3 regions of the Cryobacterium sp. Sr3 genome follow, and region 3 is predicted to be linked to each of the others. Evidence: predicted binding sites of a transcription regulator. Region 3 holds the regulator's gene; each other region holds the start of a gene.
What was found. The regulator LexA, encoded in region 3, represses DNA repair genes until DNA is damaged. The targets are predictions, from matches to a motif close to TCGAACANNTGTTCGA.

Region 1: a site for LexA is predicted at 2,587-2,602, ahead of E3N94_RS00415 (DUF222 domain-containing protein). Genes of this name have one in related genera too.
Region 2: a site for LexA is predicted at 3,805-3,820, ahead of E3N94_RS04890 (DUF222 domain-containing protein). Genes of this name have one in related genera too.

The regions. Positions count from the first base shown of each region.
Region 1 is NZ_SOFA01000001.1:87,072-92,199, reverse strand. It holds tRNA gene E3N94_RS00420 (tRNA-Arg) at 1-39, shown strand, start outside; gene E3N94_RS00415 (DUF222 domain-containing protein) at 1,007-2,512, opposite strand; gene E3N94_RS16340 (hypothetical protein) at 3,175-3,333, opposite strand; gene E3N94_RS00405 (hypothetical protein) at 3,562-4,470, shown strand; partial or broken gene E3N94_RS00400 (alpha/beta hydrolase) at 4,565-4,747, opposite strand; gene E3N94_RS00395 (hypothetical protein) at 4,881-5,128, shown strand, end outside.
Region 2 is NZ_SOFA01000022.1:1,377-6,504, reverse strand. It holds gene E3N94_RS04900 (serine hydrolase) at 1-746, opposite strand, end outside; gene E3N94_RS04895 (M13-type metalloendopeptidase) at 822-2,786, opposite strand; gene E3N94_RS04890 (DUF222 domain-containing protein) at 2,899-3,672, opposite strand; gene E3N94_RS04885 (MATE family efflux transporter) at 3,970-5,128, shown strand, end outside.
Region 3 is NZ_SOFA01000032.1:31,105-36,232, forward strand. It holds gene E3N94_RS08820 (histidinol-phosphate transaminase) at 1-633, opposite strand, end outside; gene E3N94_RS08825 (LysM peptidoglycan-binding domain-containing protein) at 683-1,039, opposite strand; gene lexA (transcriptional repressor LexA) at 1,323-2,027, shown strand; gene metE (5-methyltetrahydropteroyltriglutamate--homocysteine S-methyltransferase) at 2,221-4,563, opposite strand; gene E3N94_RS08840 (methylenetetrahydrofolate reductase) at 4,560-5,128, opposite strand, start outside.

The sequences.
Region 1 (5,128 bases), on a different contig from region 3:
CCGGAGGCAGGGGCGGCAGTTCGAATCTGCCTGGGGGCACAACTGTCAGAGTCCGTGCGAACACTGGGTCGCGGGCTAATCGGCGACACGATCTCAAGGCTTTGTCACGCCGTTTGCCCACACTGGCCCACAGCTCCTCGCCGCCGACTCTGATGCCTTGCCGCTCGGCTACGCCCGGATGCGTGACCCGGTAGGTGTGCGGCATGAAGTCCTCGCCGACGAGGCTCGGCGTCGCTATGCCGTGGTCGCACCGGTCACCCGCGCCACCGACAGGTCAGCGATGACCATTGAGCCACACCGGGACGGGACCGCCGCCATCCGATGGGTACGCCGATCAGCTGAGGAGCGCGACGGGATCACGTGGACGTCGGCGCCCGCGGCGGTCGGTCGGGTCTGGGAGCACGTCGTCGGAGCCCCACCGCAACGACTCGAGACCGCGGTACTTACAGACGATGGCCGGGGACGGCTGCCACCAAGACCTTCCCCCCGTTCGAATCCGGAAGCAGCGTGGTTGCCGTGCCCCGGCCCCTCCGGAATCGCGTGCAACGCGGAGAATACCGCTACCGCCTCTGGAGCTCCGGGCCCGGTGGTGGACCGATTCGACGGAGATTCTGGTCTGAAACCACATTTTTGGGCTTCCTGGGGCAGTTTCGGGCAGAATCTCCGTCGAATTCGTTCGGGAGAGAGTTGCTGCTCAGCCAGTGACGAGAAGACACGGGAGTCCCGGAACGCTCGCTCAGGAACCACGGACCGCTCCCCTAGAAGTCGCGGAACCCACGCTCATCCCGCGTCGCGGTCGATCGCCTATGCCGGCTTAGGAGCAACTGCCCCGCCCCTTGACCCGCCCCTGCCCGCGACGCAGGTCGAGCCCGTCGAGACCCGGTCAGGAACCCACTCGAGGTTCCCGCGACGCGGATCGAGCCCGTCGAGACCAAGCGCTACAGCGCTGCCCTCTTGCTCGGCAACGCCACCAGCGTCTGCTTGGGGTCTACCTCGATCGGTGGCCTCAGCCAGTACTGCGTTCCGGTGCGGCTGATCGTCCAGTGCTGGTTGTGCAGCAGCAGATGGTGGGGATGGCAGAGGAGTGCCCCGTCGGCAAGGTCCGTACATCCGTTGTTTTTGAGCCACTCGTTGATGTGATGCGCTTCTGCCCACGCTGGCGGTTTCTCACAGTCGATCCAGAGGCATCCGCCGTCGCGTACTGCCATTGCGGCGCGCTGTTTCTCGGTGAAGAGTCGATCGTCGCGGCCGACGTTGATGATCTGGCCGTTGTCGTCGAATTTGATGCCGCGGGTCCCGGTGTCGCAGAGGAGTCGGTCGATGGTTTCCTGCGAGATGGGGACCGGGTTGCCCTCGAGCTGCCCATGAGCGGCCCCTTCGGCGGGTTCGACGGGTTCGACGGGTTCGACGGGTTCGACGGGTTCGACGGGTTCGACGGGCCCAGATTCGCCCGTTTCAGTCTGGACGGTCGTCGGCGCCGGCCCGGTCTGACCGGCTGCCCGGTCTGCCCGGTCTGCCCGGTCTGACCGGCCGGGCCACCTTTCAACGCCTTCTCGGTCACGATCACGCGCACCGAGGGGCGGCGGCCGCCGAAGACCCGGCCCGGGTCGGCCTCGCCGGCGATTTTGAGCAGCTGCACGAGGGAGTCCGCGGCGATCTGTTCGGTCGTGCGGAGGTCGTCTTGCATCTTCTTTGCCCAGGCTGCCCGCTCTGCGTCCACGAATCGCACCCCGCCGCGGCGCGGGCCCGTGATCGAGTCGAAGGTGGAGAGCACGAACTCGCCATCTTCGGGCGCGAACAGCCCGTTCAGGCGCACGGTGCCGTTGCCCAGCCGGTAGACCCGCAGGTAGCGGTCGTCGTAGGCCTGCTTCTCGCGGGCGGCAATGCCGGCCTCATCGAGCCGGTCGCGCATCCGTCTCGCCTGCTTGAACACCTGATCGGCATTCAGCGACGACACCTCCGCCAGGAGCGCTTCCAGCGCCACCGCGAGCTTCTCGGCGGTAACTGCCGCATCGATCTGGCCGAGCCCCGCGCGGATCGCCTCGGCCGCGTCAACCGAGAGCGTGCCGGCGGTGACGGCCCGGGCGATCGGCGCCTGCCACGGCACCTTCGCCTCGAACTCGGCGACCTCGGCGGCATCCCTGTCGGGCGAGGACAGCGCCGCCTCGACGAGCCTGTCGGCCGCCTCGGCATCGGCCATCATTGTGCCGACCGCGACCAGCTTGTAGGCGTCGCCCTTGGACGAGCCGGTCGAGTTCTGAATCAGGGCCTCCGGGGAGAGATACCCCTGCTGCGCCGCCAAACCCGAGTGCCCGAGCTCCGGTCGGGAACGCTCGGCGATGGTCGCCGCCATCCAGGCAGCATAGGTATCGACGAGACGGCGGATCGAAGCGATTCGCTTCTGACCGGCCAACACCTCGGCATCAGGAAGGGCCGAGAAGTCAGCGCATGACGAGCCCAGCAGGGCCACGGCATCGGCCGCCTGCCTGAGGTCTTCCGCGAGGTTGGTCATGTTACGAGGATACCTCATTGCGTACACATAGTCGAGTGTTCGTCAGATGGTTGCGGATTTTTGGAGGTTGAGATTCGAAGTTCTGTTCATCGACCTTGGAGGCATCGCTTCGGGTCTCGCCCAGCTCGACCACCGGGTCGGGAGCCCTCTGAGGCTGGGCGGCCGCCCCGTTGTCCCCGGGAACAGCCGGGCCTACCATGTGTCGCAGCCCCACTTCGGGGACCGAGCGTCGTTGCCTTGCCTCGGCGGGTTGCCGCACACAGGTCTCGGGCATTGCTCCGGATGTCCGCGTCCAGCACACCACAGGACGGGACTGACCATGAGCCAGTATCTATTTGGAGCGAACTAGGTGGACGAGGGCATCAGGGGCTTCATGCGCGAAGGCGGAACCGGCCGTCGGAAGGCGCTGGTCGCAGCCCTCAAATCGGTGGGTGGGTCGGTCGGTCGGTCGGTCGGTCGGTCGAGAGTTTCTACTACGCCTTCGGGGAGACCGACGTTCTGGGGGTCATCGAGGTTCCGGAGCAGTCCGACGCCGCCAAGAAAACGCCGGCGTATCGGGCTCCCGGCCAGTAGGTCTGCGGCGGCGTTCTCCCGCTCTAGCGGCGCATCCATGGGCACTCGGATGCGGTGACGCCCCGAGCCGGATGGCCATCGGCTGACACCTACTCCAGCCAGTTGCCCGGAACGACGACGACCAGTCTGCAGCGCGGACATCGGTGACAGGACTCGAGCCCCTGAGCGGTGTCCACACCGTCGGGGGTCATTTCGGCCCCGCACGCCGGACACACCGGGCCGTCACCGTCGAAAGCGAACTCTTCCATTACTCCAGTCTGCGGCGTCCGTGCGGGCCGGTGCCGCGGCAACCGTCTCGCGCGCATCGTGCGCCGTTGCGCGCGTGGCACGCGACGGGCGCAGCGGCGCAGTTCCGGCGCGACGCCGATTGGCGGCGACGCGGACGGGGAATCGGCACGCGACGCGGAAAGGGAAGCAGTGCGGGGAACGACCGGGCACTGTGCCATGCTGACCGAATCGACGATCGGGGGCTCTCAGTGGTGCGTGACCACGGCTCCGAAGACGCGTACTCGCTGGCCCAGCGCGATCCGGCCTACCTCGCAGCGGTTCGGGTCGCTTACTCGGGAGAGAAGAACGTGCTCAACGCCCTGTGGTGGGCGACTCACCCCGCCGAGGCGGCACCGGATGGCTCACCGTCCCCGGCAAACCAGCTGCGCGACCTCCAGAAGCGCGTCTTCTCGGCGAACGGCGACTTCGTCGGCGATCCGAAGGCCACCGCCGCGCTGCGGGAGCTGCAGGCCACGGTGGCCGCCGACCGTGCCGCGATCGCCGCCGCGATCCGTGCGGCCGAATTCGAGGTCAACACCCAGCCGCCCCGCTCCCCCGGTGAGTCGACGGCACCGAGGAATACTGGTCCCCGGACGATGCACGAGGGGACGTCCGAGGGTTCGCTTCAACCGTTTTTCGAGGAGGTACTCGACGAGACTGCGCTGCCCGCCGGGGGACGCGACCGCAACGCCCTCCTGGTTCTCAGCATCCTTGTCGCACTGGGTGTCGGTTTCGTCGTCGGCACTCAAACGAATGCCTCGCTCGTCACCGCATCGCCTTCTGCGGATCCCGTGAACGCGGAGGACACCTGCGGCCAAGTGAGTGACGTTGTGACGCTGATGCACAATGCGTACGGCTCGCTGCTCGCAGAGCCCTCAACCCAGCGGGAGTTCGAGGGAGCCGCACGGCTCGTTGCGCGACTGAGCGCCCGCGTGGACACCGTGCCCGGCTCCGCGGTGGCGGACCACGTGGAGGCCCTGAAGGGCCTGCTGCCGTCGTCGGCCAGCGAGCAGATCGATCCGCTGTCGACAGAGTGGGGGCAGGCTCTGGCCCGTGTCAGCGCGGCCTGCAGTGCTGCCGGGTTCGACATCAGCGTGGACGCCTGGATTGGCAGCTGACGGCACCGGCCCGGTCGGGAGCGCGATTTCTCGGATGCATGGACCTTCGGTTCGATGACCTGGATTTTCCGTCTTGGCCGCCCGCTCCGCGCGATCAAGCGGTGCGCTCTACGCCCGCCAGAATCGCGGTGCCGAGCTCGGCCGGCCTGGTGAACTGGAGCCAGTGCCTGGTGGGCAGGTCCACGTACTCGACGTCGTGCAGGCGGGCCAGCTCCGCCACGAACGAATACCCGGCGGCGATCCACTCGGTGAGCAGCGCGGACGGGATCTCGCAGGAGCGGTGCGGAGGCATGGGCTGCCGCGGGTCATCCGGTGCGCCCGCAGCACCAACCTCGGAGATTTTCGCGACACGCCGCTCATGGCCCCCGAACCGGCGTTTCCCGAAAATCTCCGCGATTACGTGACGACGGATGCCTGTCAGCGAGCCCTCGTTCCACGAGCGCTCGCACGGCGAATCCTTCCTCCACCTCGTCGCGACACGGTCCCGCTACCCGGGCTTGTGGATCCTCGACGAGCCGGAGTCGGCCCTCTCCTCCACCGGTTCTCTCGCCCTGATCCGCCACCAGCAGGACATCCTGGACGCGGGCGGATCCCAGGTCATCCTCTTGACGCACTCCCCGATCCTGGCGTCGCTCCCGGGCGCCGCCATCTACGAGGT
Region 2 (5,128 bases), on a different contig from region 3:
GCATCCGTTCCGGTCTTGTTGACCAGCAGGAGGCCGTGATCTCCGGACCGATGCGCGAGCGGGTCGAGCCCGAACGCGCTGGCGACCATGGACAGGTCGGCGCCGAGCGACAGCCAGCCGAGCACGCGCTCACTCGCCTCCGCATCGACGACCTCCCCCCGGGCCAGCGCCGTGAACAGCCAGGTGAGCTCCTTGGCGCTGCCGACCGAGAGCTGAGGCGCGTCATCGGGACCGCGCCGGTCGCGCACAAGGTCGAGCAGGGCGGTGCGGCTGAGTCCGAGCTGCTCGGCGCGGGACCGCACCGCGTCCAGGCCGACTGCGCGGAGCAGCACATTGGTGGCCAGGTTGTCGTTGATGGCACCGATCAGCGCAGCGAGGTCGGCGATCGGCAGCGAGGGAGCCTGCAGGTGCTGCCAGAGGCCGGATCCGGCGACCGAATCGGACACGGTGCGATCGAGGATCGTGTACGCGCCGAAGTCGGCGTCGCGGAGCCGGGCGGCGACCTCGATCAGCAGAAGCACCGTGCCGATGCCGGCGGTGGGCATGACCACGTGGTCGTCCACGGAGAACAGCACCCGGCCGGTGACCAAATCGGTGGCGCGGGCCGAGACCTGCACCCCGTCGACCGCGAGGTCACCGAGCGCCTGGAACCCGCGGCTGAAGTTCGCCGTGGCGTCCACGCCGCCGTGCCTGCCGCGGCGCGCCGAGGAGTGGCGAGACCGGCGCTCTGAGTCCTGGGATGGCATGGCCACAGTGGGCAGGTCCTTACGTAGATTCGGGCTGCTCGACCCCGGTGACACGGGCTTACGGTCGCGCTGAGGTCACCAGATCGTAACGCGCTTTTCCGGGTCCAGCCAGAGAGCGTCGTCCGGGGTGACGCCGAACGCCGTATAGAACTCGTCGATGTTGCGCACGATCTGGTTGCAGCGGAATTCGTTGGGCGAGTGCGGGTCGATCGAGAGCAGGCGGACGGCCTCCTCGTCACGCATCTTGAGCTGCCAGGCCTGTGCCCAGGAGAGGAAGAAGCGCTGGGTGCCGGTGAGTCCGTCGATCACGGGCGGCGCCTGGCCGTCCAGCGAGATCAGGTAGGCCTTCCAAGCGATGGAGAGCCCGCCGAGGTCGCCGATATTCTCGCCGATGGTGAGTGCGCCGTTCACGTGGTGGTCGGGAACCTGATGCGGGGCGAGCTCGTTGAACTGCTCGATCAGGGAGCCGGTGCGTTCTTCGAAGGCCGTGCGGTCATCTTCGGTCCACCAATCGGTGAGTAGCCCGGTGCCGTCGTATTTCGAGCCCTGGTCGTCGAAGCCGTGGCCGATCTCGTGGCCGATGACGGCGCCGATCGCGCCGTAGTTGGAGGCGGAATCGCGGGCATCGTCGAAGAACGGCGGCTGCAGGATGGCGGCCGGGAAGACGATCTCGTTGAAGCCCGGGTTGTAGTACGCGTTGATCGTCTGCGGGGTCATGAACCACTCGTCGCGGTCGAGCGGGTTGCCGATCTTGCCCAATTCCCGCTGAAACTCGAACTCGCTCGTGGCGCGCACGTTCTTGATCAGGTCGGCCGGGTCGACCGAAAGGGTCGAGTAGTCCCGCCACTTGACCGGGTAGCCGATCTTGGGGGTGAACTTCTCGAGCTTGTCGAGCGCACGGGCGCGCGTCTCCGCGGTCATCCAGTCGAGTTCGGTGATGCTCCGGCGGTAGGCCTCGACCAGGTTGGCCACGAGTATGTCCATGCTCGCCTTCGCGCTGGGCTTGAAGTGCCGCTCGACGTAGATGCGCCCGACGGCCTCGCCGAGCGCCCCCTCGACGAGCGAGACGCCACGCTTCCAGCGCTCGCGCAACTGGGGAGTGCCGGTCAGGGTGCGACCGTAGAAGTCAAAGCTGGACTCGACGAAATCGCTCGACAGGAACGCGGCGCTGGAACGGATGATCTGCCACCGTAGCCAGTCCTTCCAGCCCTCGAGCTGGTCCTCGGTGAGCATCTCCGCCAGACCGGTCACGAAGCTGGGCTGGCGCACGACAACCTCGTCGAGAGCACCGGCCGGGCCGTCAAGCCCGTCAAGCCAAAGGTGCAGGTCGGCGCCGGCGGCCAACGCGGTGACCTGACCCCAGGTCTTGAGGTTGTAGGTCTTCTCGCTGTCGCGCGAGCGCACCTTGTCCCAGTGGTGAGTGGCGAGCTCGGTTTCGAGAAGGAACACGCGCTCGGCGCGACCGGCGGCATCCGGGGTGCCGACGAGGCCGAACATCCGGGTCAGGAACGCCTGGTAGGACTCCCGGATCGCGGCGAACTTCTCGTCGCGGTAGTAGGACTCGTCGGGGAGGCCGAGCCCGCCCTGCTCGACGAAGACGAGGTAGCGCTCGGGGTCCCCCGGATCGTTGTCGACGAAGAGACCGAAGGCGCCGGGCACGCCCGCGCGCTCGAGGCGGCCGAGGGTGCCGAGCAGCTCGGGGATGGAGGTGACGGCGTCGACGATGGCGAGATCGGCCGCGAGCGGGGTCGCTCCGAGCTCTTCGACGCGGTCCTCGTCCAGGAAGCTGGCATAGAGGTCGCCGAATTTGCGCTCCTCGGTGCCGGGGGCGGCGGTCTGGGCTTCGAGGATGATTTCCCGGACGGCCTTCTCCGATTCCTCGGCGAGCAGGTAGAACGAGCCCCAGCGGGCCTTGTCGGCCGGGATCTCGCTGCGGGCGATCCACTTGCCGTTCACATGGCGGAAGAGGTCGTCCTGCGGACGCACCTCGAGGTCAAGTTCGTCGCGGTCGATTCCGGATGCGGTCCCCTGGTCAGTCATGCCTCCACCCTATTCGGTGTGACAGTGGCCGAGCTGGTAGAGACCTATCGGGTGTGCACACGGATGGCGGTGGACCTCCCGGCTCGCTGGTCGAGCGCGCCGAGACCCGGAGCTACAGCCCCACCGCCTTGCTCGGCAGCGCGATCAGTGTCTGCTCCGGATCGTTCTCCACCGGTGGCCGCAGCCAGTGTTGCGTTCCGGTGCGGGTGATCTTCCAGTGCTGGTTGTGCAGCAGTAGATGGTGCGGGTGGCAGAGCAGTACTCCGTCGGCGAGGTTGGTGTCTCCGCTGTCGGTGAGCCAGTCGTTGATGTGGTGGGCTTCGGTCCAGGCTGGTGATCGGTCGCAGTCGACCCACCGGCATCCGCCGTCGCGCACTCCCATCGCGGCGCGTTGTTTCTCGGTGAAGAGTCGTTCGTCACGGCCGACGTTGATGATTTGGCCGATGTCGTCGAACTTGGTGCCGCGGGTGCCGGTGTCGCAGAGCACCCGGTCGATGGTTTCCTGCGAGATGGGGACCGGGTTGCCTTCGATCTGCCCGTGAGCGGCGGGTTCGGCGGCACCCGGCTCGGCGGGTTCGGCTGTGAGGGCTTTCTCGGTCACGATCACGCGCACCGAGGGGCGGCGTCCGCCGAAGACCCGGCCGGGGTCGGCTTCGCCGGCGATTGTGAGCAGCTGCACGAGGGAGTCCGCGTTGATCTGCTCGGTGCTGCGCGGGTCGTCCTGCATTTTTTGGGCCCAGGCGGCGCGTTCCGGGTCGACGAAGCGCACTCCGCCGCGGCGGGGGCTGGTGATGGAGTCGAAGGTGGAGAGCACGAACTCGCCGTCTTCGGGGGCGAAGAGCCCGTTCAGGCGCACGTTGCCATTGCTCAGCCGGTAGACCTTCAGGGAGCGGTCGTCGTGGGCCTGCTTCTCCCGGGCGGTGATGCCGGCCTGATCGAGGAGCCCAGCAGGGCGACGGCGTCGGCCGCCCGACTGAGGTCATCCGCGAGGTTCGTCATGGTACGAGGGTACCTGATGTCGTACAGGTAGTCGAGTCTCTGTCACTTATTATGGACACTTTATAGCATTAGTTTCGAAGTCTTGTCTGGCAGCGCGGAGATTGGCTCGCCGGGTCTCGACAGGCTCGACCACCGGAAGCGGACACCGGGTGCGGAGGGGCTGAACTAGAGTTTTGGCATCACCATCACCGTGCTCCGCCCGCAGCCCATCGACCGCGAGATCCTGCGCCTCGCCATTCCCGCCGTCGGCGCGCTCATCGCCGAACCGCTCTTCCTGCTCGCCGACTCCGCCATGGTCGGGCACCTCGGCGCCGTTCCGCTGGCCGGACTCGGCCTGGCCGGCGCCGTGCTGCAAACGATCATCGGCCTGATGGTCTTCCTGGCCTACAGCACCACGCCCGCGGTGGCCCGCTGGCTGGGGGCCGGTGACCGCCGCCGTGCGGTCGCCGTCGGCATCGACGGACTCTGGCTGGCCCTCGGCCTCGGTGTGCTGCTCGCGATTGCGGGCTGGTTCGCCACCCCCCTGCTCGTCGGCGCGTTCGGCGCCGAGCCCGCCGTCACCGCCGCGGCCGTCAGCTACTTGGGCCCATCGATGTTCGGACTGCCTGCCATGCTGCTCGTCTTCGCGGCGACCGGGCTGCTCCGCGGGCTGCAGGACACCCGCACCCCGCTGTGGGTGGCCGGGATCGGGTTCTCGGTCAACATCCTGCTGAATGCGGTGTTCATCTACGGCCTGGGACTCGGCATCGTCGGATCCGCCCTCGGCACAGTCGTGGCACAGTGGGCGATGGTCGCGGTCTATCTTGCCGTCGTCGGCCGCCACGCCCGCCGCGAGAGTGCGCCGCTGCGCCCGCATCGGGTCGGGATGTTGCGGGGCGCGGCATCCGGCGGCTGGCTGTTCCTGCGCACGGTGAGCCTGCGTGCGGCCATGTTGCTCGCGGTTTTCGTGGCCACGAGCCTCGGTTCTCCCGAGCTGGCCGCCTTCCAGATCGCGATGACCCTGTTTGCCACGCTCGCGTTCGCCCTTGACGCCCTGGCGATCGCGGCACAGGCGCTGGTGGGCCGGGGCCTCGGCGCCGGCAACCTGGCCGAGGTGCGCGCGGTGCTCAGGCGCTGCCTCGAATGGGGCGTGCTCAGCGGGTCCGCGCTCGGGCTGCTGGTGATCGCCGCGAGCGGCGTGCTCGGCCGACTGTTCACGAACGCGACCGAGGTCAGCGACCTGCTGCCGGCGGCCCTGATCGTGCTCGGGCTATCCGTTCCGCTCGGCGGGGTGGTCTTTGTGCTCGACGGAGTGCTGATCGGTGCCGGCGACGCGCGCTACCTGGCCCTGACCGGATTGGTGA
Region 3 (5,128 bases):
GCCGGGAAGCAGGCTCAGGGCGGTTGGCGCGTCATCCGTCCCGAACTCGGCGTACGCCTCGTCGACGACAACGATGCCGTCGCTCGCATCGTAGACGGCCGCGATCGTTTCCAGGGACAGGGGCGTGCCGGTGGGGTTGTTCGGCGAGCAGAGGAAGACGAGGTCAGGGGCAACCCGGTCGACCCACTCGAGCGCCGTGGCCGGGGAGAGTTCGAACTTTGCGTCACGACCGCCCGCGATCCAGCGGGTGCCGGTGCCGGAGGCCAGCAGAGGGTACATGGAGTAGGTCGGCGCGAAGCCGAGCACGGACCGACCCGGGCCGCCGAAGGCCTGCAGCACCTGCTGAAGAACCTCGTTGGAACCGTTGGCGGCCCAGATGTTCTTTCGGGTGAGGCCGTGACCGAGATAACGGGCGAGGGAATCCCGCAGCTCGGTGAACTCCCGATCGGGGTATCGGTTCACGGTCGTGACCGCCACGGCCAACGCCGCCACGATGTCCTGCGCCACCTCAGCCGGGATGCCGTGGGTGTTCTCGTTCACGTTGAGAGCCACCGGCACGTGCAACTGCGGCGCCCCATAGGGAGTGAGTCCGCGCAGATTATCGCGAAGGGGCAGATCGTTGAGACTGGTCACTCCCCCAATATTACCGGGGTGAGACCGGCGGGGGCTCGCCGCGGGTAGTTCACAGGTCGTTCGGAAGCGCCAGCCGCTGACCGGGCTGCACGCTGTCGGACGGCAGCTGATTGAGGCTCACAATCTCGGCGATCACCTCGCGCGGATCGGACGTGGGCGCGATTGTCTCGGCAAGTTGCCAGAGCGACTGCCCCGACTTGATGGTGACGTAGTCGAAGGCCGAGGCCACGTGAGCGACGGTCGAGTTCTCGGCGGCGGCGATGCCTCCGTTGAGGGCGACGGCCAGGGCCACGGCCACGAGCGGAAAGGCAGCCAGGGACGTGAAAACGATGCGACCGCGCCGGGTGAGTCGGAGCCGGGTGCGTCCGGTCGCGATGGGGGCGCCTCGTTCAAGTGCAGTGCTCATGTGATACCTCCTGTGAGAAGACGCATCCGACTCTCGGCCGGGAGAGCCGGATGCGAACTTATGTTCCGAATGTATATTCGATTATTCGAACAATCAAGCTTTATTCGGTAGTTTCTGCAATATTTATTCCGACCCACTCGAATACATGTTTGTTTAATGAGCTCAACGCGGATACAGTTTCGATTGTTGATTGACACTCAATCAGGCACCCCCGACATTCGCGTGAATCGGCGGCATTCGCTGCTTGCTGCCAGCGCATCAATCAAAACGAGGAGCGACGAACGTGGCACAGAACACCAGCGGTCCCCGCGACAAGGGCGGCACCAGACGGCGCAAGAGCCTCAGCGAGAAGCAGCTCGCCATCCTCGACGTCATCCAGCGCTCGGTCAGCCAACGCGGCTATCCGCCGAGCATGCGCGAGATCGGCGACGCCGTCGGCCTGTCGTCACTGTCGAGCGTCACCCACCAGCTCAACCAGCTGGAACTGAGCGGTTACCTCCGCCGAGACCCGAACCGTCCCCGAGCACTGGAGGTGCTCATCGAGATTCCGCAGTCGCCCGAAGACACGACGGCCGGAGCCTCGGAAAGTTTCCACACCGGAGTGCAGGTCGGCGACGCCGCCATGGTTCCGCTCGTCGGTCGCATCGCCGCCGGCATCCCGATCACCGCCGAACAGCAGATCGACGAGATTTTCCCGCTACCCCGCCAGCTGGTGGGCAAGGGCGATCTGTTCATGCTCAAGGTGTCGGGCGAATCGATGATCGACGCCGCCATAATGGACGGCGACTGGGTCGTCGTGCGGCAGCAGAAGACCGCCGAAAACGGTGAAATCGTTGCAGCCATGCTCGACAACGAGGCAACCGTCAAGGTCTTCCGCCAGCGCGACGGGCACACCTGGCTACTGCCCCGCAACACCAACTTCGAACCCATCGTCGGCGATCACGCCGAGATTCTGGGGAAGGTTGTGGCAGTGCTGCGGTCGGTTTAGGGCATCAGCACTCAAGCACATCAGCATTTCAGGCCGACTCTTGGTCTCGACGGTTTCGACCAGCGTCGTGGAGACGCGCGCGTGTTGAGTCACCATGGTTATTTCGGTCGGGTCTTGTGAGCCGGGTCTTGTGGGCCGGGCACGAACACTGTTCTTGGTGTCGTGCCCGGCTTTTGTGTGGGTGGAGGCGGGGTCAGGCGGAGACGGAGGAGGTCAGGCGGGCGCGGAGGATGCGGGTGGCGGCGAGCATGTTGTGCAGGGACTGGACGGTTTCGGTGTAGCCGCGGGTTTTGAGGCCGCAGTCGGGGTTCACCCAGAGCCGGGTGGCCGGGATGGCCGCCGCGGCGCGCTCGAGCAGGTCGGTGAGTTCGGACACGCTCGGCACACGCGGCGAGTGGATGTCCCACACTCCCGGGCCGATACCGTGGTCGAAGCCCTGGGACCGGATATCGCCCACCACCTCCATGCGAGAGCGTGCCGCCTCGATGCTGGTCACATCGGCGTCCAGGTTGCGGATCGCGTCGATGACCACCCCGAACTCCGAGTAGCAGAGGTGGGTGTGGATCTGGGTGGCCGCGGCCGCACCGGCCGTCGCCAGGCGGAAGGACCCCACCGACCAGTCGAGGTATTCCGCCTGGTCCTTCTGCTTCAACGGCAGCAGCTCCCGCAGCGCGGGCTCGTCGACCTGGACGATCTGAATGCCGGCCGACTCCAGGTCGGCGATCTCGTCCCGGAGGGCCAGGGCCACCTGCCTGGCCGTCTCGCCCAGCGGCTGGTCGTCGCGCACGAACGACCACGCGAGGATCGTGACCGGACCGGTGAGCATCCCCTTGACGGGCTTGGGCGTCAGCCCCTGCGTGAACGCCGACCACTCGACCGTGATGGGCCGCGGCCGGGACACGTCACCCCAGAGGATCGACGGGCGCACACACCGGCTGCCATAGGACTGCACCCAGCCGTTCTCGGTGACCGCGAAGCCGTCCAGGTTCTCGGCGAAGTACTGCACCATGTCGTTGCGTTCCGGCTCCCCGTGCACGATCACGTCGAGGCCGATGTCTTCCTGCAGCGAGACGACCCGACGGATTTCGGCGCGCATCAGGTCCCGGTAGTCCGCGGTGCTCAGCACCCCCCGTACCAGCTGCGCCCTGGCCCGACGGATGTCCCCGGTCTGCGGGAAGGATCCGATCGTGGTCGTCGGCAGGAACGGCAGCCCGAGGGCCATCTCCTGGGCTGCCACTCGGGCTGCGTAGGCGCCCCGGGTGAAGTCGCCCGGAGCGAGCGCGTCGGCGCGCACCCGAACGGCGCCATCGTGGACTCCGGGAGCCACCCCCCGCGCGTCGAGGGCCGCGGAGGCCGCAGAGAGGTCGATCTCGATGGCACGGCGACCCAGACTGAGGCCGCGGGCGAGTGTGGCAACCTGCGCGACCTTCTGATCCGCAAAGGCCAGCCAGGTCTTCAGGTCGTCGTCCAGCGCCGATTCGTCGTCGACGTCGTGGGGAACGTGCAGCAGCGAGGTAGAGGTGGAAACCGAGATCCGCGGCGAGAGGCGGACCAGGCCGGCCGCCGTGTCGAAGGCGGCGGCCAGGTCGCCGCGCCAGATATTGTGGCCGTCAATGACGCCAGCCACGAGAGTGGTCGTGTCGAGTCCGGGGGTCTCCGCCGGCACGCTTCCCCGCACGAGGTCAAGCCCGATGGCTTCCACCGGGGTGATGGCAAGAACGGGTAGGGCGTCGTCGAGGCTGCCGTACGGCGCGGCGACAAACAGGGCCGGACGCTCGGCGACGGCGCCGAGGGTGTTGTAGGCGAAGCGGAGGCCGGCGAGGGCATCCGTTCTCGGGATGTCGATGCTCTCGCTGACCAGGGCAGGCTCGTCGAGCTGCACCCATTCGGCTCCAGCGGCGCGCAGCCGCTGCAGGAGGGCGGCGTAGACCGGCACAAGGTCGTCGAGGCGGTCAAGCGGACTGAATCCGGCCGGGGCCTCGTCGCTGGGCTTGCTCAGCAGCAGGAAGGTGACCGGGCCGACGATGACGGGCCGGGTCAGGAATCCGGCCGCCTTCGCCTCCTCGAACTCGCGCACCAGGCGGGTGCCGGCGAGGGTGAACTCGGTCTCGGGGCCGATCTCCGGCACCAGGTAGTGGTAGTTGGTGTCGAACCATTTGGTCATCTCCAGCGGCGGATTCTCCCCTTCGCCGCGGGCGAGGGTGAAGTAGCCGGCCAGGTCGAGGTGGCCGTCCGCGCCCCGCAGATGCGCGAACCGGGCGGGGACGGCGCTCACCGTGCTCAGGGCATCCAACATCTGGTCGTAGTAGGAGAAGGATTCCGGGATGGACGAGTCGTCCCGGCCGAGTCCCAGCTGCACGAGGCGCTTCCTGGTGCTCTGGCGCAGGGCGGCCGCGGTCGCTTCGAGCTCGTCGGCGCTGACCGATCCGGCCCAGAACGCTTCGACGGCCTTCTTCAGTTGGCGGCGCGGCCCGATGCGCGGGTAGCCCAGGATGGTGCCGGCGGGAAAGGCGGGAAAGGCGGAAGTGTGGGTCATGAGTTCTCCTTGACGGGGTGAGGGGCAGGCAGTGCGGAAGCAGGCAGGGTGGGGGTGAGCAGACCGCAGCCGTCGAGCACGGCGAGCACGGTCTCGTGCTGGTTGAAGGCGTAGAGGTGCAGCCCGGGGGCACCGCCGGCGATGAGTTGCCGGGCCAGTTCGGTGGCCTGACGGATGCCGATCTCACGCTGGCCTTCCTTCGTCGGCTCCACCTCGAGCGCGATCGCCAGCTCGGACGGCAGTTCCTCGCCGGACAACTCGAGGATGCGGCGCAGGCGGGCCGGGCTCGTGACCGGCATGATCCCGGGCAGGATCGGGAATTCGACCCCGGCGGCACGGGCTCGCAGGATGAAGCTGAGGTAGTGGTCGGCGTGAAAGAAGAGTTGCGTGATCGCCAGGTTGGCGCCGGCGGCCTGCTTGGCCAGGAGCGCGTCGATGTCCTGGGTGGCCGACCGGGAGCGCGGGTGGCCGTTCGGGAAGGCGGCCACGGCGATGCGTACCTTCTCCCGTTCCCGCTTGATCGTGCGGGCGGCAGGGAGTCCCGGGATCACGGCCTCGCGGTACG